Regions from separate parts of the Streptomyces sp. NPDC127114 genome, predicted to be linked through region 1. Evidence: riboswitches for the same ligand, from Rfam matches in the RefSeq annotation. Region 1 holds a riboswitch; each other region holds the start of a gene.
What was found. A riboswitch is a leader RNA that binds a small molecule or an ion and turns the genes downstream of it on or off. The one in region 1 is predicted to bind cyclic di-AMP.

Region 1 (7,324 bases):
CCGGGAGGGTGCAGACGATCGCGGGATGGCCGCCCGGGGTGCCGGAGTCGATGATGCCGAAGTCGCCGTTGCCCTTGCAGACGGAGAGCGTGGGCTTGCGGTAGAAGCCGTCGGTGACGGGTGCGGGCCCGCACGGTCCCGCGGCGGAGGCGCAGCCCATCGCGTTGTAGGCATGGGTCCCGTCGAGGGAGTAGTGCCGGGGGCTGTTGAACCAGAGGACGAAGGCCCCGTCGTCGCGGCCCCAGCCGGTGCGGCGGATCATCCGCGGGTTGAAGCAGCCCTGCCCGGAGGCGCCGCAGGTGTCCTGCCAGGAGTTGTCGGTCCAGGGGTCGACGGTCGTCGGGTCGAACAGCAGCCTGGGCGGGGTCCACGGCCCTTGCGGCCTGGACGCCGTGGAGACGCCGAAGCCGCACCAGGGCGTCGGCTTGACGTACCACTCGAAGCCGCAGCCGTACATCGAGCCGTACATGTAGTAGGTGTCGCCGAACCTGGCGATCTGGGCGTCGTGGAGGTCGAGGCCGGCGATGGTGAAGGAGGCGGGGGCCGCGGCACGCGGCGCGGAGGCGGTGTGCCCTCCGGCGGCCGTGCCGCCCCCCAGGCCCGTGTCCGCTCCGGCCGCCGGAGGGACCGTGGCGAACAGCGCGGCCGTGGCGAGCAGAAGAGCCGTGAGGATGCGACGGACGTACACGCATGATGATTACCAGACAAGTCATCACATTTTGGACCGGACACGCACACCGCGACCGTCAGCCCCGCCCCCCGGCCCGGCTCCTCGCCCGGCCGTCAGCCCCTCCCTGGCCCGCGCCCGCCCAGCAGAGGAGGCCGAGGGCCGGACTGCCGCCCTCGGCCTCCTCTACCGCGTGAACGCGCAAGCGCGTCCTCGACCCGAATCCCGGACCTGCCCGCTAGAGGGGCATGAGGTCAGGGCGCTTGGCCTCGACGTGGTCGCCGGAGCTCTCGCCGCGCAGCCGGCGCCCGATCCACGGCACCAGGTACTCCCTGGCCCAGTGGATGTCGTCCTTGCGGACCTCCAGGGTGCCGCGCGGCGGCTGCGGAGGCCACGGCTGCTCCGGGTCGGCCGGTACGCGCCTGCCGAGGACCTGGGCGGCGCGCAGCGCGACCCGGGTGTGGCCCTCGGGCGACAGGTGGAGCCGGTCCTCGTCCCAGGCGCGGCGGTCCTGGACGGACTTCAGCGACCACAGGTCGAGCACGGGGCAGCCGTACCGGTCGGCGATGGCCCGGACGTGCCCGTTGTACGTGGCGATCTTGCCCCTCAGGTGCTTGAGGAGGGGCACGTCGCGCGTGTCGAAGCCGGTGGTCACCATGACGGTGCCGACGGCGGAGGTGAGGTCGGCCACCGCGCGCTCGAAGCGCTCGGCGACGTCGTCCGGGTCGGTGCCGGGGCGGATGATGTCGTTTCCGCCCGCGCAGAAGGTCACGAGGTCCGGGGCGAGTTCCTTCGCCCGCGGGACCTGCTCCATGACGATCTGGTCGAGAAGGCGCCCCCGTACGGCGAGATTGGCGTACCGGAAGTCCTCGTGCTCCGGCAGTTCGTCGGCCAGCAGGACCGCGAACCGGTCCGCCCAGCCGACGAACGTCCCGTCGGGCCCGGGGTCTCCGACGCCCTCGGTGAAGCTGTCACCGATCGCCGCGTACGACCCGAATGCGTTCTTGTCTGTTGATCTCGAATCGTCTGCCACGGGAGCACATCTTTCCCCTCGGGTTGTGACCTACGCGACCGTAAGGAGGGGTTGACGGTGGGTGACATATGCCACCGATAAAGATTCCACCAAGCCGGAATACGCCGGAGGCCCGGCACGGGTGTGCCGGGCCTCCGGGGGCGCCGTCAGGTGACGCCAGGATGCTGACGTGAGGTCAGATGCCCACGCCGTGCTGGCGCAGGTAGGCCAGCGGGTCGATGTCGGAGCCGTAGCTCGGGCCGGTGCGGATCTCGAAGTGGAGGTGCGGGCCGGTGGAGTTGCCGGTCGAGCCGGACAGGCCGATCTGCTGGCCGCCGCTCACGGACTGGCCGGCGGAGACGGACAGCGAGGAGAGGTGGGCGTACTGGGAGTACGTGCCGTCCGCGTGCTGGATGACGACCTCGTTGCCGTAGGCGCCGCTCCAGCCGGCGGAGTAGACGGTGCCGGGGCCGACCGCGCGGACGGAGGTGCCGGAGGAGGCGATGAAGTCGACACCGGTGTGGTAGCCGGAGGACCACATCGAGCCGGAGGCCCGGTACGGGGTGGAGATGCCGCCGCCGACGGGGGCGACCCAGCCGGAGGAGCTGGCCGCACCGGCCGACGAGGAGCCGGCGGACGAGGACGACGAGGAGGAGGACGCCGAGTCCGAGGAAAAGACGGCGGCCGGGGCCGAGGCGCGCTCGCTGCCGCGGGAGGCGCGGGTGGGCGCGTCGTCGCCGTTCTTGGCGGAGCTCTTGGGGGCGGCGGCCTTCGGCGCGGCGGCCTTGGGAGCGGGCGTGGCCTTGGCGGTGTTCTTGGCGCCGAGGGTCAGCTTCATGCCGGGGAGGATCAGCGAGGGGTTGTCGCCGACGACCTGGCGGTTGTCGCGGTAGAGCTTCTGCCAGCCGCCGGCGAGGTGGTGCTCGGTGGCGATCTTCGACAGGTAGTCGCCGCGCACGACGGTGTACGTCTTCGCCTTGGCCGGGGCCTTGGCGGGGGTCGCGACGGCGGGGGCAGCGGCGGCGACGGCCTGCTGCGGGTGGGCGGGGGCGGCCTGCTCGGCGGCGTGCGCGCCGGTGGCGCCGATCAGCGGGAGGGCGACGACGGCGCCTCCGGTGCCGGCGGCCACGAACCCGCGGGTGATCGGGTTGGCCTTGGGGCGGCGGTGCTTACCCTTCGCGGGCATGGCGAATTCCTCTCCGTCGCCTGCGAGGTGAGCTGTCGGGTTCGGACTGGAGATGTCCGGCCGCGTGGTCGCGCGGCTTCACCCCGAGCCGTCCTTTCGAGGGATCGGCGTCTTACCTGGGTCCCCCGCTCCTGCCGTGTACGGGTGGGTGCGGATTCCGGTCGGCGGCAGGATTAGGCGGTCCGTCCGGAGTGAGCGCGACGCTAGACGAGCGGAGACGACAGGAACAAGCCATAGGTTCCACGGATTCGTCTGCCGCGTGAATTCCGGCCGGAATTCCGGTCACCCTCCGTCGATGACGCCCCCTCGATTTCCCTTTGCCCAAGGGAATTTGAAAAAGTCGATCAGCCACGGTCCGTCACGTGTATGACGCTCCTCACGCCCCGGAGCCCATCTCCCCTGCAACCAGGGCGCCTTATGTCCAATCAGTCAATTCGGACAGATCACGCATTCCATCCCGATGGGGTGTGTGCGGAGCGTTCCAGCCATGATGATTGCCCCAGGAACCGATCTCGAGAGCAGGAGCAACCGTGACGCAAGCGACGACCGAGCCCGAGCTCACCGGCGTACGCAACTTCCGCGACCTGGGCGGACTGCCGACCGTGGACGGCCTGTCCGTGCGCCCCGGGCGGCTCTTCCGCAGCGGCCACCTGGCGCACGCCACGACCGAGGACGCGGAGTTCCTCGCCACCCTGGACCTCCACACCGTCTTCGACTTCCGCAACGAGGCCGACCGCAGCATCGAGGGCCCGGACGTCGACCTCCCCGGCGTGCGGAACGTGAACATACCCCTGAGCGACCCCGCCGACGGCAAGGAGTTCTGGAAGCTGGTCCGCAACGGGGACGTGGTCCAGCTCCGCGAGCTGCTCGGCGACGGCAGGGCCGCCGCCCGGATGTCCGATTCATACCGGAAGATGGTCGTCGGGAAGACCGCCGAGCACAGCCGGATCCTGCACGCGATGGCCGAGGACAGCGTCCCCGCCCTGATGCACTGCGCGGCCGGCAAGGACCGGGCCGGGCTGGCGATCGCGATCTCGCTGCTCGCGGTCGGCGTGGAGCGCGAGGCGATCGAGGAGGACTACCTGAAGTCCAACGCCCCGCACCGCCGCTACAAGGTACAGCGCAGCTCCACCGCTCCGGACGCGATGTCGCCCGAGGTGATGGAGCTGCTGAGCCCGCTCTTCGACGCGCGGGTGGAGTATCTGCGGGCCGCCTTCGACGCCATCGAGGAGACCTGGGGCTCCGTCGACACCTATCTGGCGGAGGGCCTGAGGCTCGCCCCGGAGACCCGCGAGCGGCTGCGCGAGCGGCTGCTCGCGGGCGCGTAGCCCCCTGAGGAGGTTCCCCTACTGGTTCTGCGCGCCCAGGGCGAACAGCAGGTAGAGGAACGCGGCGAAGAGGTGGCCGGCGACCAGGTAGGCGAAGAGCCGGAGCACCAGACCCTTGGGGAACTTGCCGCCACCGCGCTCCTCGCCGGTGACCGGTACGGATTTGTCGGACATGTCGATCCTCTCTGAGGGTCAGCGGCGGTGCGGAGTGCCGTCGCCGAGGCACAGCTCGGCGGCGGGGCTCTGCATCAGCGTGTGGACGAACAGCAGCTCGGCGCCGCCGCGGGTGGCGGCGCCGATGCGGTGCGGGGTGAGCGAGTCGAAGTGCGCGCTGTCCCCCGGGTCGAGGACGTGCACGGCGTCGCCGAGCGCGAGCCTGACCCGGCCGTCGAGGACGTGGATCCACTCCTCGCCGGGGTGGACACGCACGATGTCGGCGCTGGTGGCGTACGGCACGTGGACGCGCAGCGCCTGCATGGCGCGGCCCGCGCCTCCGGCGGGGCGGTAGATCCAGCCGTCGGCCTCGACGGCCTCGGCCTTCCCGCCCCGGATCACCGGGTCGCGTTCGGGCGGGACCTCGCCGAGGAGCTCGGAGACCGTCGTACCGTAGATGCGGGCGAGCGCGAGCAGCATGGGCAGCGAGGGCTGCCTGTTGCCCGTCTCCAGGCGCGAGAGGTGCGCCGGGGAGAGGCCGGCCCGCTGGGCGGCGGCCTCCAGGGTGAGCCCGCGCCGGCGGCGCAGTCCGCGCAGCTGGGGGGCGACGTCCGGCAGGACGTCGGAGGAGGCGGGGGCCGGGAGCGGCGTCCCGGGGACGTGGTCCATGCCTCCATTCCGCCAGGATCTTTCCTCTGGGGCAACTTTCTTGCCCCAGAGGCAAAGACCCTGGGCCGGTTCCGGTCAGCGCTGGGCGACCGCCTGCTTGACCAGCGTCTTCCCGAAGTCCCACATCAGTCCGCCGCCGCCGTGCGCGTCGTCCATCACGGCCGTGAAGGCGGTCACGAAGCGGTCGACGTCCGCCTCGTCGACGACCAGCGGCGGGATCAGCTTGATCACCTCCAGATGGTCCCCGGACACCTGCGTCAGGATGTGGTGCCGCTGCAGCAGCGGCACCACGACCATCTGGGCGAAGAGCCCCTTGCGGGCCGCCTGGAGCATCGTCCAGCGGCTGCGCAGGCCCAGCGAGGACGGCCGGCCGAACTCGATGCCGATCATCAGGCCCCGGCCGCGGATCTCCTTGAGGAGCTCGTAGCGCGGTACGAGCTCGCGCAGCCGGGTCGCGAGCAGGTCGCCGACCCGGCGGACGTGCGCCACCGTGCCCTCGGACTCCATCACCGAGAGCACCGCGAGCCCGGCCGCCATGGCCTGCGCGTTGGATCCGAAACTCGCCGAGTGGACCAGGACCCGGTCCATCGACGAATAGACCTTCTTGAAGATCCAGTCCTTGCCGAGGGTGGCGCCGACCGGCACGTAGCCGCCGGAGAGCGCCTTGGCGACGCAGACCAGGTCGGGCTCGACGCCGTCCTCGTGCTGGTAGGCGTAGAAGTCGCCGGTCCTGCCGAGGCCCGTCTGCACCTCGTCCGCGATCAGCAGGGCCCCGTGCCGGTGCAGGAGCTCCTGGGCGGCCCGCAGGAAGCCCGGCGGGGCCTCGTGGACGCCCTTGCCCTGGATCGGCTCGACGACGAAGCCGGCCACGTCGCCCTTGCGCAGCTCCCGCTCCAGGGCGTCGAGGTCGCCGAGCTCGATCGCCGTGTCGGGAAGGAGCGGGCCGAAGCCGTCCCGGAAGCCGCTCTCTCCGTTGACGGACAGCGAGCCCGTGGTCAGGCCGTGGAAGGCGTGGGAGCAGTAGACGATCCTCGCCCGGCCCGTGGCGTACCGGGCGAACTTGAGCGCGGTCTCGACGGCCTCCGTGCCGCTGTTGCCGAAGAAGACCCGGTCGAGGTGCGGGCTGTGTGCGAGGAGCTTCTCGGCGAGGAGTCCGGGCAGCGGCTGGCAGTCGAAGCGGGTGAGGTCGGCGAGCTGGGCGTCGAGGACGTCGTGCAGGGCCTGCCGGACGACGGGGTGGTGCCGGCCGAGGCCCATGACGCCGAAGCCGGCGAGCATGTCGAGGTGGTCGTTGCCGTCGGCGTCCCAGAAGTGGGCGCCCTCGGCCCGCACGTAGACCCTGTCGAAGCCGATGGTGTGGAGCATCCGCGGGAGCTGGTGGTTGAGGTGGCGGGCGTGCAGCTCGTAGCGCTCGCCGCCGCGCTCGGCGAGCAGTGCCCGCAGGTCGAAAGTGCCGGTGCCGGAGCCGTCCGTCATGACCGGCTCACCCGTTGTTCCCGGAGACGGTCTCGCGGACCGCGCGCAGCGACTCCTTGAGCGAACCCATGGTGGCGAGGACGGCGGTGGGCTCGTAGCCGCAGTGCGCCATGCAGTTGGCGCAGCGTGGGTCCTTGCCGCGGCCGTACTTGTCCCAGTCCGTCTCCTCGATGAGCTCGCGGTACGTGGGGACGTAGCCGTCACTCATCAGATAGCAGGGGCGCTGCCACCCGAAGAGCGAGTAGTTGGGGATCGCCCACGCGGTGCACGGGAAATCGGCCTTGCCTTCGAGGAAGTCCAGGAAGAGCGGCGAGTGGTTGAGCCGCCAACGCCGCCGGTTTCCGCCTGCGAACGCCTTCCTGAAGAGCTCCCTGGTCTGTTCCACGCCGAGGAAGTGCTCCTGGTCGGGGGCCTTCTCGTAGGCGTAGGCGGGCGAGATCATCATTTCGTCGACCTTGAGGTCGTCGTTGAGGAAGTTGAGCACCTCGATGACCGTCTGCGGGGTGTCGGTGTTGAAGAAGGTCGAATTGGTGGTGACCCGGAAGCCGCGCCGCTTGGCCTCCTTGATCGCCGCCACCGCCTCGTCGAACACGCCCTCCTTCGCGACCGATTCGTCGTGCCGCTCACGCAGCCCGTCGATGTGCACGGCGAAGGCGAAATAGGGCGAGGGCGTGAAGTCGTCCAGCTTCTTGCGCAGCAGCATGGCGTTGGTGCAGAGGAAGAGGTACTTGCGCTTGGCCACCAGCTGCCGCACGATCTCGTCGATCTGAGGGTGCATCAACGGTTCGCCACCGGCGATCGAGACCATCGGCGCCCCGGACTCCAGGACCGCG
Region 2 (7,324 bases), on a different contig from region 1:
GGTCGATCGGTGCGATCGGTGGTGCCGAGGGTGTTGCGGTCGGTGCACCCGTACGATCTCCCGGCCGACGGACCCGGGGCGTCAACCGCGGAGTTGACCGTCGGGGTAAACCCCTGCGGCAGTGCGCACCGGCGCACACTGCACCTCCGGTATGACGACGTGCCCGCGTGCCGGGCCGTACCATCGCGCGATGCACACCAGGGCCCACTGGGCGACGCGGTTCGGCGAGGTGAATCCGCTCCTGGTCGACGGGGCCCTGGCCCTCGGCCTGGTGACGGCGTCGGCAGCGGTCGGGCACCAGTACCACCCGACGGGCTGGCCGGCGTTCGACCTGTCCGCGTACCTGCTGACGGCGCTCACCGGGCTGCCGCTGGCCCTGCGCAGGGTGGCGCCGGTCGCCGCGCTCGTGGCGAGCTGTCTGGCCTTCGCCGGCTACCTGGCCGCCGGCTACCAGCCGTCGCTCAACTTCTGGGCCCCGGTCATCGCGTTGTACGGCGTCGCCGTCCAGCGCCCGCCCCGCACGACGGCGGCGGGCGCCGCGCTCACCGCGGCCGTCGTCCTCTACAGCGGACTGCGCGCCCCCGAACTGGGCCTCGCCGTCGCCGTGATCCAGGCGGTGGCGGTACCCGCCGTCGTCTGGTTCTTCGGCAACGGCACCCGGCGCCTCGCCCGCAGGAACCGTCAACTCGCCCGACTGACGGCCCAGTTGCGCAGGGAGCAGGAGGAGAGGGAGAAGCGGGCCGTCGCCGGGGAGCAGCGGCGGATCGCCCGTGAGCTCCACGACGTCGTCGCGCACCACATGTCGGTGATCAGCGTGCAGGCCGGCATGGCGGGCTATGTCTTCGCGACCGAACCCGGCACCGCGCGCGCCGCCCTGGACACCATCTCCGAGACCAGCCAGGAGGGCCTGCGGGAGCTGCGGCGGATCCTGACCCTGTTGCGCTCCGCGGCCGGCGAGACGAGGGAGGCCGAGGGGCCGGACGGGGTCTGGTACGCGCCGATGCCCGGCCTCGCCCGCCTCGCCGAGGTGGCCGAGCGGACCAGGGCCGCGGGCGTGCCCGTGGACCTGCGCACGGAGGGCGCGGCCCGCGCCCTGGCGCCCGGGACCGAGCTCTGCGCGTACCGGGTGGTGCAGGAGGCGCTGACCAACGTGATCAAGCACGCCCGGCCGGCGCGCGCCACGGTGCTCGTCGAGTACCGGCCGGACGAGCTCGTCGTCACGGTGACCGACGACGGCCCGGGCCACGGTCCCCCGGGCCACCGTCCGGATCCGGCCAACGTGCCGACACGCTCAGGACACGGCTTGATCGGCATGCGGGAACGCGCGAGGCTCTACGGCGGAACAGTGGACGCCGGCCCTCGGGCCGAAGGGGGATTCCGCGTGTGCCTCACACTTCCCGTGGCCAGGACGACCGACCGGCAGGGACGTCACCAGGTCCACCAGGAGCACCACGGCCGGCCGGACCACCGGCGGAAGGACCGCCGCCCGCCGGCGTGACGGGCGCGCGCACCGCCGGAACCCCGCCGCGTTCGGCCACCGGCGGCATCCGGGTGCTCGTGGTGGACGACCAGGACCTGATCCGGGCCGGGCTCGTCGCCCTGCTGCGGGCGGCGCCCGGCCTCGAGGTCGTCGGCGAGGCCGCCGACGGGGAGTCCGCGGTGCTCCAGGCCGCCCTCGTGCGGCCCGACGTGATCCTCATGGACATCCGCATGCCGGGCATGGACGGCACCACGGCCACCGAACGCATTCTGGCCCGCTCCGACGGTCCCGTCCCGCGGATCCTGGTCCTCACCACCTTCGACCTCGACGAGTACGTGTACGCGGCGCTGTGCGCCGGGGCCTCCGGTTTCCTGCTCAAGGACACCGGGCCCCAGCGGCTGATCGAGGCGGTCACCGCCGTGGCCGGCGGCGACATGCTCTTCGCGCCGAGCGTGATCCGCCGGCTGATTGAGGCGTACGTGCACCGGGCCGAGCCGGTCGCCGGCCCCGTCGCCGACCTGGATGTCCTCACGGCCCGGGAGCGCGAGGTGCTGCGGCTCACCGCCCGGGGCCTGTCGAACACGGAGATCGCCGAGCAGCTCTACATCGGCGAGGCGACGGTGAAGACCCACCTCAACCGCACCATGAGCAAGCTGCACGTCGACAGCCGCGCCCAGGCGGTCGTCGTCGCCTACGAGAGCGGGCTCGTCGTCCCGGGCGGTCCGGCGCGCTGACCGGCGAAAGGCCCGCCGCCGGGTTGAGGTACCGTCGACCCGCCCCAACAGCACGCCCTGACCACTTAGTTCGGTTCGTCGCGCGCCACGGCCGAGCCCAGACACGTCGAGGAGACGCGACCATGACCCGTGCGGACGGACCGCGGCCGGCCCCGGAACCGATACCGCTCGACCTCCCCGTGGACGGGACGACGCTCCGCGCGCTGCGCTTGCCACGGGTCCGCGGACCGCGGTCGCCGCCCACGGCATCTCGGCCTCGGGGATGTCCTTCGCGGCCGTCGCCCGGCACCTGCCGGCGGACTGGTCGCTGTACGCGGTCGACCTGCGCGGCCGCGGCGGGAGCTCGACCGCCTCCGGTCCGTACGGGATCGACCGGCACGCCGCCGACCTCGTGACGGCGGCCCGGACCTGGGGCGACGGCGGGCCCGTGGTCCTGACCGGCCAGTCCATGGGCGCGTACGTGGCGCTGCGGGCCGCCGTCCGGGCTCCCGGCCTCTTCGAGCGCCTGCTGCTGATCGACGGCGGCCTGCCGATCCCGCTGCCCGCCGAGGCGGACCCCGACGCGGTGCTGGAGGCCGGCCTGGGCCCGGCGCTCGCCCGGCTCTCGATGACGTACGACAGCGACCAGGCCTACGTGGACTTCTTCCGCGCCCACCCGGCGCTCGGGCCGCACTGGAACGCGGACATCGAGTCGTACGTCCGCTACGACCTCACCGGCCCCGAGGGCGCCCGCCGCTCCCGGGCCCAGGAGGCGGCGGTGCGGCAGGACGGGCGCGAACTCCTCACCGGCGCCGCGTCGTTCGGCACCGACCTGGCGGGCCTGAAGGTGCCCGCCCTGCTACTGCACGCGCCGCTCGGGCTGCTCGGCGAGGCCCCCGGCATGCTGCCGCCCGCGCTCGTCGACCACTGGACCGCGCAGGCGCCGAACCTGACCGCCGAGCTCGTGCCGGACTGCAACCACTACACGATCCTCCTGGGCGAGCCGGCCTGCACGGTCGCGGAACGGCTGGTGGCGTCGCACGGCCGCGCCTGAGGCGCTCCATTGCGGGGCAAAACGGACGATGTCCGGTTATTCCCCTGCAATGCCGGAATGCGGATCTGATGGCGCAAGCGGGTATTTCGCTCCCCGGTAAAGGGCCCGGTCGGCGCGCGTGATCTGAATCACGCCGGACCGGGCCCTCCCGCTGCTGGCGGAGCGTCAGGTGCCGTATCGCGGAAAAGGGTTGGTACGGCAGCACGGGTCGGGCGGAATGATCCTTTCGTAATTCCCGCTAGATCAATTTTCCGCGAGGAATTCCCGCCTTGTTTTCCGGATTTGTTTTCGCATAGCGTCGCCCCGCAACCGGACGGAAACGCCGAATCCTGCCGCCGTCCGAACGACCGCACTCACCACACATCCGGCAGGAGCGGGGGACCCAGGTTTGCCGCCGGTCCCGGTCTCCGGGGACGGCTCGGGGTGAAGTCGCGCACGCCGCGGCCGGGCATCTCCTGCCCGAACCCGACAGCTCACCTCGCAGGCGGAGGAGAGGAACCCGCCATGCGTGGACACGGCAAGCACCGCCGCCCCAAGAACGTCCCGCTCACCCGCGGCATCGCCGCCGTGAGCCTCACCGGCAGCGCCGCCCTCGCGCTTCCACTGGCCGGAGCCACCAGTGCCGCCGCGGTCGTTCCGCAGGGCACGAACTCCGTCGCAGTGGCAAAGCCGGCGGTTTCGGCGGCCCTCCAGTCGGTCGCGGTGAACGCGCCGAAGGCGGTCTCCGGTGTCGCGCCGGTGAAGTATTCCGTCGTCGCGGGCGACTCGCTCTCGAAGATCGCCGGTAAGTACGGGGTGAAGGGCGGCTGGAAGAAGCTCTACCGCGACAACCGGAAGGTCGTCGGCAAGGACCCCGGTCTCATCCGGCCCGGCCAGAAGCTCTCCGTCGCCGCCACCCGGACCGCGCCCCGCCCGGCGGCCCCGGCCCCCGCCACCCGCGTCTCCGTCACCACGGGCTCCGCCGCCTCCGCCCCGGCCCCGGCCGTCAAGGCCGCCGCCACCGCCGCCACCAAGGCCGCGTCCGCGAGCACCGCCGGCTACACGTACGCCGACAACCTCGAGGGCTGGATCCGCGAGTCCCTCGACATCATGGCCCGCGAGGGCATCCCCGGCACGTTCGACGGCATCTACCGCAACATCATGCGCGAGTCGTCCGGCAACCCCCGCGCGATCAACAACTGGGACTCGAACGCCCTCGCCGGCACCCCGTCCAAGGGCCTGCTCCAGGTGATCGACCCCACCTTCCAGGCCTACCACGTCGCCGGCACCGCCAACGACCCCTACGACCCCGTGGCCAACATCACGGCCGCCTGCAACTACGCCGCCGACCGCTACGGCTCCATCGACAACGTCTTCGGCGCGTACTGACCGACCGGTTCACCGCCACCACACGGCCGGGCAGCCCTCAGGGGCCGCCCGGCCGTGCCGTTCCCCGCCGTTCCCGCACATCGATGAAACCTTCCGGCCGTCTCTTCCGTCCTCCCCTGCGGGAGCCGTTCGGGACGAAGACGCTGGGAGTGGGCACCGCATGGGGCTGAAGGGCAAGTACACCGCACACATAGCCGTGGTGGCTTCGGCGGTCGCGATAGGTCTGGCCTCGTGGGGGGCCGCCGCGCTGACGGACACCGAGGCCGAGGCCCGGGCGGGGGAGCGGCAGGAGCAGCGGGTGCCGGCGGGGGACGCCAAGGGGCCGGCGCAGGTGCCGCCGGTGAAGGTCCCTCAGAGCATCGCGCACGCCGCCGAGGCGGGCGGCACGTCGGTGAACATCACCATCGACGACGGCCCGGACCCGCGGTGGACGCCCCAGGTGCTCGACATCCTCAAGGAGAACGACGTCAAGGCCGTGTTCTGCATGGTCGGTCCGCGGGCGAAGGAGTTCCCCGAGCTGGTCAAGCGGGTCGTGGCCGAGGGACACCGGCTCTGCGACCACACGGTGTCCCACGACACCACCATGGACAAGAAGCCCGTCGACTACCAGAAGCAGCAGATCCTCGACGCGAAGCGGATGATCGAGGAGGCGGCCGGCGGAGCCAAGGTGGAGTACTACCGCGCCCCCGGCGGCGCGTTCACCCCGAACAGCCGGCGCATCGCCGCGGAGGCCGGGATGCGGCCGCTCGGCTGGAACGTGGACACCAAGGACTTCGAGCTGCCGGGCACCGGTGCCATCGTCAGCACGGTGAAGCAGGAGCTCTCCAACGGACCGACGATCCTCTTCCACGACGGCGGCGGCGACCGCGCCCAGACCGTCGCGGCGCTGAAGCAGGTGCTGCCGTGGCTGAAGGAGCAGGGCCACCCGACCAGCTTCCCGGTGCGGACCACGCCCTGAACCGCCGGACCCGGCCTGGGCCGGACCCCGCCTGGGCCGGACCCGGCCGCGATCCGGAAGAGACGGCCTAGCGCGCGGCCGCCAGGCGGAGACCGCCACAGGCGCGCAGGGCGCTGTCGACGAGGGCCGGCAGGACCGGCCGGCCCGGCTCCGGCGTGAGCCGGGCCAGGCGGTGCATGGTCAGGGCGGCTTCCCACGCCGAGGTCTTCGCCGGCGAACCGCCCCACGAGACGGCTTCGAGTCTCGCCCAGAGGTGCGCGCCGAACCCGAGGTGAATCGTTCCTTCCCGGGCCGCCTCCTCGGCGAGGGCCTCACGCACCGCCGTCAGGAACGTCACGGCGTCCCCCGGCCCCAGCGCCTCGACGACGATCCGCAGGTAGGGAGCGATCAGACCGGTCGCCTCCGGCCACTCGGACTCGTCGCCGAAGCGCTCGCGCAGGTGTGCGTACAGCGGGTGTTCCATGCAGTGGGTCATGAAGGCACAGATACGTTTCCTCGCCCCGCCATCACCGTGGCGACACGCCGAACGCGCCGTGCCGACGCCCGTATGGAGGTGTTCCGGGTGCTCGCGGCCCCTCGTCGCGGGACGAAGGGCCGCCGCCGGGAGCGGAGCCGCGTCAGCGGTCGTCGCCGAGTTCCTGGTGCATCTGCGGCTGGTCGTCGCCCTCGCGCCTGAGCGCCTGCTTCTGGACCTCGTTGAACATCTTCGAGGCGGCGCCGATGACCTCCTCGTACGGGTTGACGCCCACGGCCCGCCCGGCCGGGGCGCCGAACAGGTTGCCGACGGTGTTGGTGACCTTGTTGCCGGCGGCCATGAACTTCCCGGCCTCGCTGAGCGCGTCCTTCGGCGGGAGGCCCGCCATGTCCGCGTACCTGTCGCCGAGCGCCACCCGCACCATCCGGACGAACGCGTCACCGGCGCCGGGCGCCGTCAGGAACTCCCGGTAGAACGTCACGGCCTGGGCCGTCATGAACTTCCCGTCCTCGGTCTCCTTCCACTCCGTGTCCCGCACGGAGCGCCAGCCCTCGTCGACCAGGTCCACGTCCTTGGGCATGAGCCACTTGTCCGGCGTGCCCAGGTAGTGGTTGACGTAGTGCCAGGAACACATGAACCCCTGCGCGTCGGACCTGGAGACCTGGATGCCGAGGTTCCGCATGGCTTCCAGGACCTGGACGCTGAAGACGCAGATCGCGCCGGCGGTGTACTTCTGCGAGACCGGCATGCCCCACTTGACGTAGTCCCACTGACCGCTCTTCTTGTGGAGCTGGCGCACCGAGGCGTGCACCAGCCGGACCTTGGTCACGGTCGCCGCGAGCGTCCCGTCCCGCAGCGCGCCCCGGTCACCCATCCCGAGGAACAGCCGCGAGGACTGCTGCAGCCGCCGGCCCGGGCCCTTCACACCGCCCAGGCGGCCGGTGGACCGCAGTGTGTAGGCGCCGGTGGGGGAGAGGTAGGTGCCGATGAGGCCGACCGTGCCCTGGAGCATGGAGGCCGTGCCGTGGTGGTGGTCGAAGAAGCCCTCCGCCGCCTTGACGTCGGCCGGGCTCCAGTCCGGCGGCTCCGTCTCGGCCTCGTGCAGGAACTGCGCGAGACGCTCGGGCAGATGGGACAGGTCCACGCCGCGACCCAGCTTGTTGACCGTGCGGAAGAGTCCGTTGACCCCGTCGACCTCCTTGTTGTCGATCAGATCGGACACCAGGTTGTCGGCCGCCGGATCGCCCTCCTGATTGGCGGCCTCCAGTTCGGTCGC
Region 3 (7,324 bases), on a different contig from region 1:
CGCGCCCGAGGTTCACGCCGTGCAAGGTAGGGAGGGCCGATCGGCCGCCGGCCCCGGGCCGAAGGTCGGTACGAGCATGTCGTCACCCGTGAGAGACTGGTCTAGACAACCGCTGAAAGTTGAAGGGCAACCACCATGGCTGAGCGCCGCGTCAACGTCGGCTGGGCCGAGGGCCTGCACGCCCGCCCCGCCTCCATCTTCGTCCGTGCCGCCACGGCCGCCGGCGTCCCCGTGACGATCGCCAAGGCCGAAGGCAACCCGGTCAACGCCGCGTCCATGCTCGCGGTGCTCGGCCTGGGCGCCCAGGGCGGCGAGGAGATCGTGCTCGCCTCGGACGCCGACGGCGCCGAGGCCGCGCTCGACCGCCTGGCGAAGCTGGTGGCCGAGGGTCTCGAGGAGCTTCCCGAGACCGTCTGACCCGTCACCTCCCCGACGACGGATCGCGAAGCGGCCGTGTCCTCCGGTTCTCCGGCAGGCACGGCCGTTTTCCTTTCCCGTGGCGCGCTTCCGGTCGACGGGAATTCAGCAATAGGTATTGCCACCCGCTCGGAAGTCATGGCATCGGAGCGGAGCGCCGTGGAATTCCCTTCAGGGCAGCACGGAACAGCGGGCAATAATTCCCGGCTCTTTGTATACGACCCTCGCGTTAATTCTGCGGTCCCGAACTGTTTACGGCATGTTGCGAAACCCTCACACGTGACCGGTCCGCCTGTTTCAGCCGGTACAGCGGGGCCGCGCGCTCCACGTGCAGCGCGGTCAGCGCCCGGGCCCGTTCCGCGTCGCGGCGGGCGACGGCGTCCACGATGGCCCCGTGCTCGGCCCAGGACTCCGCGGGCCGCTCGGCCGGGTCGAGCGCGTACATCCAGGCGATCTTGTGCCGCAGCTGGGTGAGCAGTGTCGTGAGCGGCGGACTGCCCGAGGCCTGGGCGAGGGTCTCGTGGAACCAGCCGCCGAGCGCCGTCAGGTCCTCGCCGCGGCCGCTCCGGGCCCGCTCCTGCCCGAGTCTGACCAGGCCCCTCAGCACCTTGAGGTGGGCGTCGGTGCGGCGCTGTGCGGCCCGGGCCGCACCCAGCGGCTCCAGCAGGCAGCGCATGTCGAGCAGGTCGGCGGCCTCCTGCACGGTGGGCTCGGCGACATGCGCGCCGGCGTGCCGGCGGCTCACGACGAAGCCTTCCGACTCCAGGGTGCGCAGCGCCTCGCGGACCGGGACGCGGGAGACGCCGTAGCGGCGGGCGAGCTGTTCCTCGGTCAGTCTGGCGCCCCGCGCGTACACCCCGGAGACGATGTCGTCCCGGATCGCCGTGCATACCGAGTGCGCGGGAATGCGCATGTCCGACCTCCGAATTCGTCCGCGCTAAACCCCCGTCGGGCGGCGCCTGTCCGGCGACTCTATTGCAGGACGACGGAATTTCCGATGCCGCCCGGTGACAAAGAACGCAAAAAGCCCCGGCTCGTTTCGAGCCGGGGCTTTCGTGCGGGATGCGCGCGCCGGACCGCGCGGGATTCGCGCCTCGGACGCCCGTGCCGGACGCCCGTGCCGGACGCCCGTACCGGATGCCTCCGCGTCAGACGTTGACGCCGCGTGCGCGCAGGTAGGAGATCGGGTTGATGTCGGAGCCGTAGTCCGCACCGGTGCGCGCCTCGAAGTGGAGGTGCGGGCCGGTGGAGTTGCCGGACGAGCCGGAGATGCCTATCTGCTCGCCCGGGGTGACCTTCTGGCCGACGCGGACGGTGATGGCGGAGAGGTGGCCGTACTGGGTGTACGTGCCGTCGTTCATCCGGATCACGATGTTGTTGCCGTACGCGCCGCCCCAGCCGGCCTCGACGACGGTGCCGGAGCCGACGGAGACGACCTTGCTGCCGTAGGCGGCGTGGAAGTCGATGCCCGAGTGGCTGCCGGAGGACCAGAGCGAGCCGCCGGTCTTGTAGCCGGTGGTCACGTACGAGCCGGCGACGGGGAGCTGGAAGGAGGCGAGGCGCTTGCGCTCGGCCTCCCGGGCGGCGCGCTCCTTGGCCTCGCGGATCTCCTTGGCGCGGGCCTCGGCCTTGCGCTTCGCCTCGGCGGCGGCCTTGACGCGGGCCTCGGCCTCGGCGGCGGCCTTCTCCTGGGCGGCGGCCTGGGCGTCGACGCGCTCGGCGAGGGAGTCCTCGGCGATCACCTGGGTGAGGCCGGTGTCCTCGAGGGAGGTGTCGTCCGTGTCGGCGGCGAGCGCCGGGGAGGCGAGGGTGCCGATCACGCCGGTGGTGGCGAGCGTCGCCACGCCGGCGATGCCGGCGCCTCGACGAGCCAGCCGGCTCGGACCACGATGCTTCCCGGTGGCACGGGTGAACGCCATGTAGTGGCTGATCCTTTCCTTCCCTCTCGCCTACCGGGTTAGCTGACGGGTTCGGAGCAGGAAGGTCTCCTACGGGCCCCTCCGCCTGAGCGAAGGCGTCCGATTCACCCCAGGGACTGCGCATGGGTCCCCGGCTCCCCAGGCTCGCGCCTTGCGGGGACTCGGCGATGACTGTCCGTTGCCGCGGATGCGGCGTCGTGCAACGGCCGGACAGCCGGGTCGACGCTAGGCCGATCTTCTGTCAATCGCCAAACAGACGCGCACGTTTGTAAGACATGCCACAGGGCAGACGACCACACTCCTCAGCAATCCGGACATAAGGGAGGACCCTGACGAACCAGGTCGTCAGGGTCCTCGAAACCGTGTGACGGCGGCTCAATCAGCCGCTGACCACGGTCACTTCACCGATGCCGAGCGCCCGCACCGGCTCCGCGATCTGCGCCGCGTCGCCGACCAGGACCGTCACGAGCCGGTCCACCGGGAAGGCGTTGACCACGGCCGCGGTCGCCTCCACCGTGCCCGTCTCGGCGAGCCGCGCGTACAACTGCGCCTGGTAGTCGTCCGGGAGGTGCTGCTCGACCTGGTCGGCCAGCGTCCCGGCGACGGACGCGGCCGTCTCGTACTTCAGCGGTGCCACGCCCACTAGGTTCTGCACGGCCACGTCGCGCTCCGCGTCCGTCAGGCCCTCGGCGGCCAGGGTGCGCAGCACCTTCCACAGGTCGTCAAGTGCCGGTCCGGTGTTAGGGGTGTCGACCGAGCCGCTGATGGCGAGCATCGACGCGCCGTTGCCGGCGCCGTCGGAGCGCAGCACCTGGCCGAAGGCCCGCACGCCGTACGTGTAGCCCTTCTCCTCGCGCAGGACGCGGTCCAGGCGGGAGGTGAGGGTGCCGCCGAGGCAGTACGTGCCGAGCACCTGGGCCGCCCACACGCGGTCGTGGCGGTCCGCGCCGACGCGGCCGATGAGCAGCTGCGTCTGGACGGCGCCTGGCCGGTCCACGATGACGACGCGGCCCGTGTCGTCGGCCGTGACGGGCGGCATCGGGCGCGGCGCGGCCGGCTTGCCGCTCCAGGCGCCCAGGGTCTCGGCGAGGACCTTGTCCAGGTCGACGCCGGTCAGGTCGCCGACCACGACGGCGGTGGCGGCGGCCGGACGGACGTACGCGTCGTAGAAGGCGCGGACGGCGGCGGCGTCGATCGCGGCGACGGTCTCCTCGGTGCCCTGGCGCGGCCGGGACATGCGCGAGGCGGCCGGGAACAGCTCCTTGGAGAGCTGCTTGGCGGCACGGCGGGCCGGGTTGGCCGTCTCGTGGGGGATCTCGTCCAGCCGGTTGCGCACCAGCCGCTCGACCTCGGTCTCGGCGAACGCCGGGGCGATCAGGGCCTCCGAGAGCAGGCCGAGCGCCTTGGGCAGCCGGGAGACCGGCACCTCGAGCGAGACCCGTACGCCGGGGTGGTCGGCGTGCGCGTCCAGCGTGGCGCCGCAGCGCTCCAGCTCGGCGGCGAACTCCTCGGCCGAGTGCTGGTCGGTGCCCTCGGACAGGGCCCTGGCCATGATCGTGGCGACGCCGTCCAGGCCCTCGGGCTCGGCGTCCAGCGGGGCGTCGAGGAAGATCTCGACGGCCACCACCTGCTGGCCGGGGCGGTGGCAGCGCAGCACGGTCAGACCGTTGTCGAGCGCGCCGCGCTCCGGGGCCGGGAAGGCCCAGGGCTTCGCCTCGCCCGGGGTGGGCTGCGGGTGGAAGGTCATGCTGGTCAAAGACGTGGCGGCGTCGGTCACCGGTCCGCTCCCTCTTCCTCGTCGCTGTCGGTCCCCTCGGCGGTGTCGCCCACCGGCTCGTAGACCAGGACGGCGCGGTTGTCCGGGCGCAGCCGGGCCTTGGCGACCTCCTGCACCTCCTCGGCGGTGATGTCGAGGACCCGGTCGACGGCGGTCAGGGCCAGCTGCGGGTCGCCGAAGAGCACCGCGTACCGGCACAGTTCGTCGGCGCGGCCGGCGACGGTGCCGAGCCGGTCCAGCCACTCGCGCTCCAACTGGGCCTGGGCGCGCTCCATCTCCTCGGGCGTGGGCCCCTCGGCGGCGAACCGGGCGAGCTCCTCGTCGACGGCCGCCTCGATCCGCGGCACCTCGACGCCGCCGGAGGTCTTGACGTCCAGCCAGCCGAGCGAGGGCGCGCCGGCGAGCCGCAGCAGGCCGAAGCCGGCGGCCACGGCGGTGCGGTCGCGGCGGACCAGCCGGTTGTGCAGGCGGGAGGACTCGCCGCCGCCCAGGACGGTCAGGGCCAGGTCGGCCGCGTCGCACGCGCGCGTGCCGTCGTGCGGCAGCCGGTAGGCGGCCATCAGGGCGCGGGCCGGGACCTCCTCCTCGATGACCTCGCGGCGCTGTTCGCCGATGGTCTCGGGCAGGTCGCCGGGGCGCGGCTCGGGCTTGCCGTCGTGGCCGGGGATGGAGCCGAAGTACTTCTCCACCCAGGCGAGGGTCTGCTCGGGGTCGATGTCGCCGACGACCGAGAGCACCGCGTTGTTCGGCGCGTAGTACGTACGGAAGAAGTTCCGCGCGTCTTCCAGGGTGGCGGCGTCCAGGTCGGCCATCGAGCCGATCGGGGTGTGGTGGTACGGGTGGCCCTCCGGGTACGCGAGGGCGGTGAGGCGCTCGAAGGCGGTGCCGTACGGCACGTTGTCGTAGCGCTGGCGGCGCTCGTTCTTGACGACGTCGCGCTGGTTCTCCATGGAGACGTCGTCGAGGGCGGTGAGCAGCGAGCCCATGCGGTCGGCCTCCAGCCAGAGCGCGAGCTCCAGCTGGTGCGCCGGCATGGTCTCGAAGTAGTTGGTGCGCTCGAAGCTCGTCGTGCCGTTGAGCGAGCCGCCCGCACCCTGCACCAGCTCGAAGTGGCCGTTGCCGTGGACCTGCTTCGAGCCCTGGAACATCAGGTGCTCGAAGAGGTGGGCGAGGCCGGTGAGGCCCTTGACCTCGTGACGGGAGCCGACGTCGTACCAGAGGCAGACCGCCGCGACCGGGGTCAGGTGGTCCTCCGAGAGCACCACGCGCAGGCCGTTGGCCAGCCGGTGCTCGGTCGCTGTCAGTCCGCCGGAGCCGGCCTCGGCCTCAGCCGTGTGACCCATGGGCGTATGTCCCTTCGATCGCGATCGGGAAAAGTCCTGCCACTGTATGCAAGCGCGCCGACACCTGGCGAAGTTCCCGGCCGCATCCGATGTCCCTCTTCCGGGTCGCGGTCGGCGTTGTCGGTGCCACGGTCCACAATGGTCCGCGTCAGATCAACCTTGTTGGTGAAGGAGCCGCAGCCGCGATGGCCCGCCGCAGCACGAAGACACCGCCGCCGGACGACGCGTTCGAGGAGCGAATCCTCGACATCGACGTCGTTGACGAGATGCAGGGCTCCTTCCTCGAGTACGCGTACTCGGTGATCTACTCGCGCGCGCTGCCCGACGCCCGCGACGGCATGAAGCCCGTGCAGCGGCGCATCGTCTACCAGATGAACGAGATGGGCCTGCGGCCCGACCGGGGCTTCGTCAAGTGCGCCCGCGTCGTCGGCGAGGTCATGGGCAAGCTGCACCCGCACGGCGACGCGTCCATCTACGACGCGATGGTCCGCATGGCGCAGCCCTTCTCCATGCGCGTGCCGCTGGTCGACGGACACGGCAACTTCGGCTCCCTCGGCAACGACGACCCGCCGGCCGCGATGCGGTACACGGAGTCGCGGATGGCGCCGGCCGCGCTGCTGATGACGGAGTCCATCGACGAGGACACCGTCGACTTCGCGCCCAACTACGACGGCCAGGAACAGGAGCCGGTCGCACTCCCCGCCGCGTACCCGAACCTGCTGGTCAACGGCGCCTCCGGGATCGCGGTCGGCATGGCCACCAACATGCCCCCGCACAACCTGGCCGAGGTCGTCGCGGCCGCCCGCCACCTGATCCGCCACCCGAACGCGGACCTGGAAGCGCTGATGCGCTTCGTGCCCGGCCCCGACCTGCCCACCGGCGGCCGGATCGTCGGCCTGTCCGGCATCAAGGACGCGTACGAGACGGGCCGCGGCACCTTCAAGATCCGCGCGACGGCCACCGTGGAGACGGTGACGGCGCGCCGCAAGGGCATCGTCGTCACCGAGCTGCCCTTCACCGTCGGCCCCGAGAAGGTCATCTCCAAGATCAAGGACCTGGTCGGCTCGAAGAAGCTCCAGGGCATCGCCGACGTCAAGGACCTCACCGACCGCAACCACGGCCTGCGCCTGGTCATCGAGGTGAAGAACGGCTTCGTGCCGGAGGCGGTCCTGGAGCAGCTCTACAAGCTGACGCCGATGGAGGAGTCCTTCGGCATCAACAACGTGGCCCTGGTCGACGGCCAGCCGCTCACCCTCGGCCTCAAGGAGCTGCTCGAGGTCTACCTCGACCACCGCTTCGACGTGGTCCGGCGCCGTTCGGAGTTCCGCCGCGGCAAGAAGCGCGACCGGCTCCACCTGGTGGAGGGCCTGCTCGTCGCGCTCCTCGACATCGACGAGGTCATCCGCCTCATCCGGGAGAGCGAGAACTCGGCGGAGGCCAAGGAGCGCCTCATCGAGCGCTTCTCGCTGAGCGAGATCCAGACGCAGTACATCCTGGACACCCCGCTGCGCCGGCTCACCAAGTTCGACCGCCTGGAGCTGGAGAGCGAGCGCGACCGGCTCAACGGCGAGATCGACGAGCTGACCGGGATCCTGGAGTCCGACGCCGAGCTGCGCAAGCTGGTGTCGGCGGAACTGGCGGCGGTCTCCAAGAAGTTCGGCACCGAGCGGCGCACGGTCCTGCTGGAGTCGGCGGGCGCGCCGGCCGCGGCCGTGTCCCTGGAGGTCGCGGACGACCCGTGCCGGGTGCTGCTCTCGTCGACCGGTCTGCTGGCCCGCACGGTGACGGAGGACCTGCCGGCCGTGACGGACGGCAAGCGGGCCAAGCACGACGTGATCGTCTCGGCGGTGGCGGCGACGCAGCGCGGT
Region 4 (7,324 bases), on a different contig from region 1:
CCCCGTCCGCCGCCGTTCACAGGGGCTCATAGGCGCCCGCTATGCGACGGATAGGGCGATCCCATCGAGGATGTCGTGCTCGCTGACCACGACCTCGGCAGCGCCGGTGCGCTCCATGATCTCGGCCAGGACCAGGGCTCCGGCGATGATCACGTCGACCCGGCCGGGGTGGATCACCGGGATCGCGGCGCGCTCGTCGTGCGTGGACGCGAGCAGCCGGGACACCACCTCGTCGACCTTCGCACGGGAGATCCGCGCGTGGTGGATCCTCGTGGAGTCGTACTCGTCCAGACCCAGCGCGATCGCGGCGACCGTGGTGACCGAGCCGGCCAGACCCACCAGGGTCTCGGCCTCGGCGATCGGCACGGTCTCGGCGGCCAGGTCCATCGCCGCCCGGACGTCGGCGCGGATCGCGGCGATCTCCTCGGCGGTCGGCGGGTCGTGCCGGACGTGCCGCTCGGTGAGCCGTACGCAGCCGATGTCGACGGAGCGGGCGGCCTCGACGTGCTTGTTGCCGACCACGAACTCGGTCGAGCCGCCGCCGATGTCCACGACCAGACGGCGGTCGTCGCCGTGCAGCTCGCCGGTGGCGCCGGTGAAGGAGAACTCGGCCTCCTGGTCGCCGGTGATGACCTCGGGCTCGACGCCCAGGATCCCGACGACCCCGTTGACGAAGTCGTCGCGGTTCTCGGCGTCGCGGGAGGCGGAGGTGGCGACGAAGCGCAGCCGGTGCGCCCCCAGCTCCTCGATGACCTCCGCGTACGCGCGGCAGGCGGCGAAGGTCCGCTCCAGGGCCTCCGGCGCGAGCCGGCCGGTCCTGTCCACACCCTGGCCGAGCCGCACGATCGTCATCCGCCGGTCGAGCTCGACGAGTTCGCCGGTCTCCGGGTGCACGTCGGCGACGAGGAGGCGGATGGAGTTCGTACCGCAGTCGATTCCGGCGACCCGGGTCACTTCTGCTCCTCGTCCTCGTCCGCGCACGGCGTCACGCAGGGGCCCTTCGCCCACCACTCCGGCAGCATCGCCAGCGCCTCGTCGCCGAACGGGTTCACGCCCGGGCCCGCGGCCAGCGAGTGGCCGACGAGCACGTGCAGGCACTTGACCCGGTCGGGCATGCCGCCGGCGCTCGGGAAGCCCTCCAGGACCTCGATGGCGTCGCGGCGCGCGATGTAGTCCTCGTGCGCGGCCCGGTAGGCCGCGGCGAGCTCCGGGTCGGTGGCGAGCCGGGCCTGCATCTCCTTCATGACCCCGTTGGCCTCCAGCGTGCCGATCGCGGAGGCGGCGCGCGGGCAGGTCAGGTAGTACGTGGTCGGGAACGGCGTGCCGTCGGGGAGCCGGGGCGCGGTCTCGACGACGTCCGGGTTGCCGCACGGGCAGCGGTGCGCGATGGCGCGCAGGCCACGCGGCGGCCGGCCGAGCTGCGCCTCGAACGCGGCGACGTCCGCGGCGGTGGGCTCGGTGCGTTCGGTCTGCGGAGGGGGCGTTTCCATGTCTGCCTTGCTGAGGAAGTGGAGGGGTCAAGGACGGTCGGCGCGGTCCACGCCGTCCCACAGGTTGTCGTACCACGGCCGGTCCGACGCGCCCTGCTCGGTGCGGGGCCGCTGCTCGGCCTCGGGGTCGTTCACGGTGAAGCCGGTCTCGCCGGGCATCACGTAGTGCAGGTGCTCGCGGGCGAGCCGGCGGACGTAGGCGGGGTCCTGGAGGCGGGCCTTCTCGTCCCGCAGCTCCTCGACCCGCTTCGCCGCCTCGGCGGCCTTGCGCTCCTGCTCGGCGATCTCGCCCTGCTGGGAGACGTACTGCCGCATGGGGTAGGCGAGGGCCACCACGAGCGAGCAGACGACGAGCGCGAGGAAGGCCGCGCGGCCGGTGAGCCGGGAACGGCGGGCCTGGCGGCGGGTCTGGGAGCGGTAGACACGGGCGGCGGTCTGCTCGCCGAGCAGCCTGATCCGGGTCGCGGTCGAGAACCGGTCCCGGTCCTTCACGGCCATGTCCAGTGCCTCCCCTGATCACACGTGCGTCCCCGCACACGGTACGGGACCGAGTGCGGGGACGCTTCGCTTCGCTACGCCTTTGCTACCTGTTTGATTCTTCGGATGCAAAGCCCGTAGCTACGTCGTCAGGGCAGGTCAGCCCTTGAAGCGCGGGAAGGCGGAGCGACCCGCGTACACCGCGGCGTCGTCGAGGATCTCCTCGATGCGCAGCAGCTGGTTGTACTTGGCGACGCGCTCGGAGCGGGCCGGGGCGCCGGTCTTGATCTGGCCGCAGTTGGTGGCGACGGCCAGGTCGGCGATGGTGACGTCCTCGGTCTCGCCGGAGCGGTGGGACATCATGCACTTGAAGCCGTTGCGCTGGGCGAGCTCGACGGCGTCCAGGGTCTCGGTCAGCGAGCCGATCTGGTTGACCTTGACCAGGAGGGCGTTGGCGGAGCCCTCCTCGATGCCGCGGGCGAGGCGCTCCGGGTTGGTGACGAAGAGGTCGTCGCCGACGAGCTGGACCTTGGAGCCGAGCTTCTCGGTGATGGTCTTCCAGCCGGCCCAGTCGTCCTCGAACAGCGGGTCCTCGATGGAGACCAGCGGGTACGCGGAGACGAGCTCCTCGTAGTACTCGGTCATCTCGGCGGCCGAGCGGGACTTGCCCTCGAACTCGTACGAGCCGTCCTTGTAGAACTCGGAGGCGGCGACGTCGAGCGCGAGCGCGATGTCCTTGCCGGGCACGTAGCCGGCCTGCTTGATGGCCTCGAGGATGAGGTCGAGGGCCTCGCGGTTGGAGCCCAGGTTCGGGGCGAAGCCGCCCTCGTCGCCGAGGCCGGTGGACAGGCCCTTGGTCTTCAGGACGGACTTGAGGGTGTGGTAGACCTCGGTGCCCCAGCGCAGGGCCTCGGAGAAGGACTCCGCGCCGATCGGCGCGATCATGAACTCCTGGATGTCCACGTTGGAGTCGGCGTGCGAGCCGCCGTTCAGGATGTTCATCATCGGAACGGGCAGCAGGTGCGCGTTCGGGCCGCCGAGGTAGCGGAACAGCGGCAGGTCGGAGGCCTCGGAGGCGGCGTGCGCGACGGCGAGGGAGACGCCGAGGATGGCGTTGGCGCCGAGCGAGGACTTGTCCGGGGTGGCGTCCAGGTCGAACATCGCCTGGTCGATCAGGCGCTGCTCGGTGGCGTCGTAGCCGACGAGCTCCGGGCCGATCTGCTCGATGACGGCGAGAACGGCCTTCTCCACGCCCTTGCCCTGGTAACGGTTGGGGTCACCGTCGCGGAGCTCGAGGGCCTCGAACGCACCGGTGGAGGCACCGGACGGGACGGCAGCACGGCCGGTGCTGCCGTCGTCGAGGCCGACCTCGACCTCGACCGTGGGGTTGCCTCGGGAGTCCAGGATTTCCCGGGCTACGACGACGTCGATGGACGGCACGAGCATCTCCTTCTGGGATGTGACGCTGGTTGTGACGCATGCGGCAAGGACTCGTACGCCTTGCGACACGAGCCTAACCGGCTCGGGGGCTCCGGCCAGCCGGGCGCCCGCCCCCTGGGACGAAAAAGGACCCAAGGGCATGCATCTGTGGGCGAAAGACCTCTTACCTACTCACGAGTAGGGTGCGGGGCAGAGGAAACCCCGGCCCGGAGCGCACGGGGGAAGGGCACTCCGGACCGGGGTGGTCACTCACCGCGGGAGGGTCGGCAGGCTCACTTGAGGTGGAGCTGCTGGCCCGGGTAGATCAGGTCGGCGTCCTCGACGACGTCCTTGTTCAGCTCGAAGAGCCTGGCCCAGCCGCCCTTGACGCCGTGCGCCTGGGCGATCTTGCTGAGGGTGTCGCCGGCGACGACCTTGTACTCGCCGTCACCCTTCTTGACCTTCTTGCCGGTCGGCGTGGTGACGGTCTTCTTGGCGTCGGCCTTCCTCGGAGCGGTCTGCTTGGGGGCGGACTGCTTCGGGGCCTGGCGCTGCTCGCTGCGGGTCGTCGGCTGCTCGGTGGAGCGCTGCGGAGCGGTGGTGGTGCTCTCGGCGGAACCGCCGGTGTACGTGGCGCCGGAGAGGCCCACGCCACAGCTCGGCCAGGCACCCTTGCCCTGGCCCGCGAGGACCTTCTCGGCGATGGCGATCTGCTGCGACTTGGAGGCCTGGTCGGCGGTGGAGGCGTAGGCGGTGCCGCCGTACGCGGCCCAGGTGGAGGCCGAGAACTGCAGGCCGCCGTAGTAGCCGTTGCCGGTGTTGATGGACCAGTTGCCGCCGGACTCGCACTGGGCGACGGCGTCCCACTCGGAGGCCGTGGCGGCCGAGGCGGTGCCGGCGGCCATCAGCGGGGCCGCGACGGCGACGCCGGCGGCACCGGCGAGCGCGATGGCGCGGGTGGCCTTGGAGGAACGGCGGTGTTTGCCCTTGCCGGAAAGCAGCATGGAAGTTCTCCTCACCGACGCCTGCGAGGTGAGCTGTCGGGTTCGGGCGAGTGAGTTGCCCGGCCGCGTGTCCTAGCACGCGGCTTCACCCCAAGCCGGTCGTCGGCCGTCTGTCTCAACGGCCGGGGCCGGCACTTACCTTGGGTCCCCCGCTCCTGCCTTCGGCGCTTGCGCGACGACTGTTCCCTCCGTCCGGCGGCAGGATTCGGCGTACCGGTCGGCGGGGCCCGCGGTGGCGAGCGGTCACGACCGTAGACACACACCCGGGAGAAGTTCAAAGGGCATCAACCCGGGAAAATCGCCCCTACTTGCACCCCGTCAGGAGGTGTTTACGCAGGTGAGGGGCGACGCCGGCAAACTTTGCGGTCGCGACACGCCAGTTCGAGAAGAGAGACCCATGTCTCACTTACGCAGAACGGACATTAAGCCGCGAACTACCCCTTGCCCACGAGCTCGTCGAGCTCCAACTCAAGGCTCTGACCAGGAATGATGAGGTCGGGGTCGGATCCGACCGTCTGCTTGTTGGCGTCGTAGAGGGCGGCCCAGCCGCCGTCGAGGCCGTTCTCCTGCGCAATGCCCGACAGGCTGTCACCCGGCTTGACGGTGTATTCGTCCGCCTTGTCCGTCTTGTCGGCATCTACCGAACCCTCGGCGCTCTCACCGGCCTTGTCGGCCGCGGTCGGATCCGGGGCCGCGTGACGTCCGGATTCAGGCGTGGTGTCCGTCATGCCCGGTTCTTCTGTCGCGGCGTCACCCCGGTGCTTGCCGGTGCCGGGAGCGGTGGTCGCGTCCGGCGTTCCCGAGGTACCCGGCGTAACCGACGGGTCGGACGTTCCCGGCGTTACGGGCGTACCGGGCGTCGCGGGAGTCGCGGGCGTGGTGCCGGTCGAGGGAGTGCCGGACGCCGGGCTCGTCGGGGTGGCGGGCGTCGCCGGAGCGGTGGTCGAGGCCGAGGGCTCCGGAGTGGTCCCGGCGGAGCCGGCGGGCAGGCCGTCGGTGCGGTTCGACTCGGGGCGGGGGCCCGTGGACTCCTCGACGGGCGTGCCGGGACCCGGGTCGACGCCGGGCGCCTTGCCGTCGTTGGTCAGTCCGGCGATCGGGGCGCAGGTGGCCCACTGGTTGTCGCCGGCCGCGAGCGCCTTGTCCGCGACGGCGATCTGCTGGGCGCGGCTCGCGAGGTCCGCGCTCGGCGCGTAGGCGAGGCCGCCGTGGCGCTCCCAGCTCTCCTGGGTGAACTGGAGCCCGCCGTAGAGCCCGTTGCCGAAGTTGGCGCTCCAGGCCCCGCCCGACTCGCACTCGGCGACGCGGTCCCACGTGGCGGCGTCGGCGGCGGATGCGGAACCCGTGGCGAGCAGCGGCAACGCCAGGGCCGAGCCGGTCACACCCGCGGCGACGACGATGGCGGGGGCCTGGCGGGGTCTGCGGTGTCGTCCGTTTCCGGAGCGCATGCGGAATGCCCTTTCGCGTGACAGCTGAGACTGCGGGTGAAAGTAGCGGCATTCGAACGTGAGTCACAAGCTGATGCAGCGCAGATCACGTAAACATCACAGTATTGACGAGATGTCAGTCAGCGGGCGGGGGAGAATTCGACCGGAAGCGTGCGAAGTCCGCGCATGATGAGCCCGCCGCGCCAGCGCAGTTCCGCCGGATCGGCGCCAAGTCGCAGATCGGGCAGGCGGGTCAGGAGCGTCGCGAGCGCGGTCTGCCCCTCCAGGCGCGCCAACGGCGCTCCCAGGCAGTAGTGGATGCCGTGCCCGTACCCGAGGTGCTGGTTGTCCCGCCGCGCGAGGTCCAGGGTGTCCGGCCCGTCGAACCGCGCCGGATCCCGGTCCGCCGCGGCGAGCACCACGAGCACCGGATCGCCGGCCGGGATCTCCTGCCCGCCGACGGTCAGCGCCTCGGTCGCGAAGCGCCAGGTCGCGAGCTCCACCGGCCCGTCGTACCGCAGCAGCTCCTCGACGCCGGTCTCCAGGAGCCCGGTCTCCCCGGCCGCCAGCGAGTCCTGGAGCCGGGCCCGCTCCCCGGGGTTGCGCAGCAGCGCGTACACCCCGTTGCCGATGAGGTTGACGGTGGTCTCGAACCCGGCGAAGAGGAGGATGAACGCCATGGCGGCGGCCTCGTTCTCGGTGAGGTGCTCGCCGTGGTCGGAGGCGCGGATCAGCCCGGAGATCAGGTCGTCGCCGGGCTCTTCCCGCTTCTTGTGGATGAGCTCGGCGAGATAGCCCCGCATCTTCTTCACCGAGCGCGCCACGCCGCCGCGCGGCCCGCCGCCGTGCCGGATCATCATCCCGGCCCAGTCCCGGAAGTCGTCCTGGTCCTCGCGCGGCACGCCGAGCAGGTCGCAGATCGCGTAGATGGGCAGCGGGAAGGCGAACTCGTGGATGAGGTCCGCGCTCCCCCGCGCGGCGAAGCCGTCGATGAGGTGGTCCGTCAGCTCCTGCACGCGCGGCGCGAACTCCGCCACCCGGCGCGGCGTGAAGGCCTTCGAGACCAGCCGCCGCAGCCGGGTGTGGTCCGGCGGGTCGATGTTGAGCAGATGCGTCATCAGCTCGGCCTTGCGCTCGCCGGGAATGCCCGTCTTGCCCTTGGCGTGCGCGGGCTCGTCGTGATGCGCCGGGTTCTTCGAGAGCCGCTGGTCGGCCAGCGCCTGCCGGGCGTCCCCGTACCGCGTCACCAGCCACGCCTCGACCCCGCTGGGCAGGGTGGCCTTGTGCACGGGCGCGTGCTCGCGCAGCCAGGCGTAGGCCGGGTACGGGTCGGTGGCGAACTCCCAGGTGAAGAGCTCGGGGGCGGGCGGTACGGAGGGGGTGCCGGGGGTGCTGCTCACCTTCCGACCGTACAAGGCGACCGGGCGGACCCGCTCAGCGGTAGGCGGCGAGGAAGACGCGGACGCCCTCGGTGGCGTAGCGCTCCAGCTCGGTGTCGTCGTGCTGG

Region 2: it holds a riboswitch for cyclic di-AMP, as region 1 does, so the genes downstream of both, ACFVGS_RS00470 (transglycosylase SLT domain-containing protein) here and ACFVGS_RS19490 (peptidoglycan DD-metalloendopeptidase family protein) in region 1, are expected to answer to the same signal.
Region 3: it holds a riboswitch for cyclic di-AMP, as region 1 does, so the genes downstream of both, ACFVGS_RS25920 (M23 family metallopeptidase) here and ACFVGS_RS19490 (peptidoglycan DD-metalloendopeptidase family protein) in region 1, are expected to answer to the same signal.
Region 4: it holds a riboswitch for cyclic di-AMP, as region 1 does, so the genes downstream of both, ACFVGS_RS08065 (transglycosylase family protein) here and ACFVGS_RS19490 (peptidoglycan DD-metalloendopeptidase family protein) in region 1, are expected to answer to the same signal.

What each region holds. Positions count from the first base shown of each region.
Region 1 is NZ_JBHXTJ010000017.1:143,705-151,028, forward strand. It holds gene ACFVGS_RS19480 (hypothetical protein) at 1-688, opposite strand, end outside; gene ACFVGS_RS19485 (SGNH/GDSL hydrolase family protein) at 906-1,700, opposite strand; gene ACFVGS_RS19490 (peptidoglycan DD-metalloendopeptidase family protein) at 1,876-2,865, opposite strand; cyclic di-AMP (ydaO/yuaA leader) riboswitch at 2,870-3,022, opposite strand; gene ACFVGS_RS19495 (tyrosine-protein phosphatase) at 3,396-4,193, shown strand; gene ACFVGS_RS19500 (DUF6126 family protein) at 4,212-4,367, opposite strand; gene ACFVGS_RS19505 (helix-turn-helix domain-containing protein) at 4,386-5,015, opposite strand; gene ACFVGS_RS19510 (aspartate aminotransferase family protein) at 5,091-6,491, opposite strand; gene hpnH (adenosyl-hopene transferase HpnH) at 6,499-7,324, opposite strand, start outside.
Region 2 is NZ_JBHXTJ010000001.1:111,500-118,823, reverse strand. It holds gene ACFVGS_RS00485 (sensor histidine kinase) at 191-1,498, shown strand; gene ACFVGS_RS00480 (response regulator) at 1,495-2,214, shown strand; gene ACFVGS_RS00475 (alpha/beta hydrolase) at 2,477-3,247, shown strand; cyclic di-AMP (ydaO/yuaA leader) riboswitch at 3,558-3,747, shown strand; gene ACFVGS_RS00470 (transglycosylase SLT domain-containing protein) at 3,752-4,615, shown strand; gene ACFVGS_RS00465 (polysaccharide deacetylase family protein) at 4,776-5,573, shown strand; gene ACFVGS_RS00460 (hypothetical protein) at 5,641-6,036, opposite strand; gene ACFVGS_RS00455 (oxygenase MpaB family protein) at 6,191-7,324, opposite strand, start outside.
Region 3 is NZ_JBHXTJ010000029.1:23,798-31,121, forward strand. It holds gene ACFVGS_RS25910 (HPr family phosphocarrier protein) at 136-417, shown strand; gene ACFVGS_RS25915 (GntR family transcriptional regulator) at 647-1,330, opposite strand; gene ACFVGS_RS25920 (M23 family metallopeptidase) at 1,566-2,336, opposite strand; cyclic di-AMP (ydaO/yuaA leader) riboswitch at 2,349-2,513, opposite strand; gene ACFVGS_RS25925 (M16 family metallopeptidase) at 2,716-4,083, opposite strand; gene ACFVGS_RS25930 (M16 family metallopeptidase) at 4,110-5,456, opposite strand; gene ACFVGS_RS25935 (DNA topoisomerase (ATP-hydrolyzing) subunit A) at 5,642-7,324, shown strand, end outside.
Region 4 is NZ_JBHXTJ010000005.1:257,808-265,131, reverse strand. It holds gene ACFVGS_RS08085 (exopolyphosphatase) at 40-954, opposite strand; gene ACFVGS_RS08080 (DUF501 domain-containing protein) at 951-1,490, opposite strand; gene ACFVGS_RS08075 (septum formation initiator family protein) at 1,518-1,988, opposite strand; gene eno (phosphopyruvate hydratase) at 2,127-3,413, opposite strand; gene ACFVGS_RS08065 (transglycosylase family protein) at 3,680-4,390, opposite strand; cyclic di-AMP (ydaO/yuaA leader) riboswitch at 4,394-4,567, opposite strand; gene ACFVGS_RS08060 (transglycosylase family protein) at 4,825-5,838, opposite strand; gene ACFVGS_RS08055 (cytochrome P450) at 5,958-7,217, opposite strand; gene ACFVGS_RS08050 (TetR/AcrR family transcriptional regulator) at 7,252-7,324, opposite strand, start outside.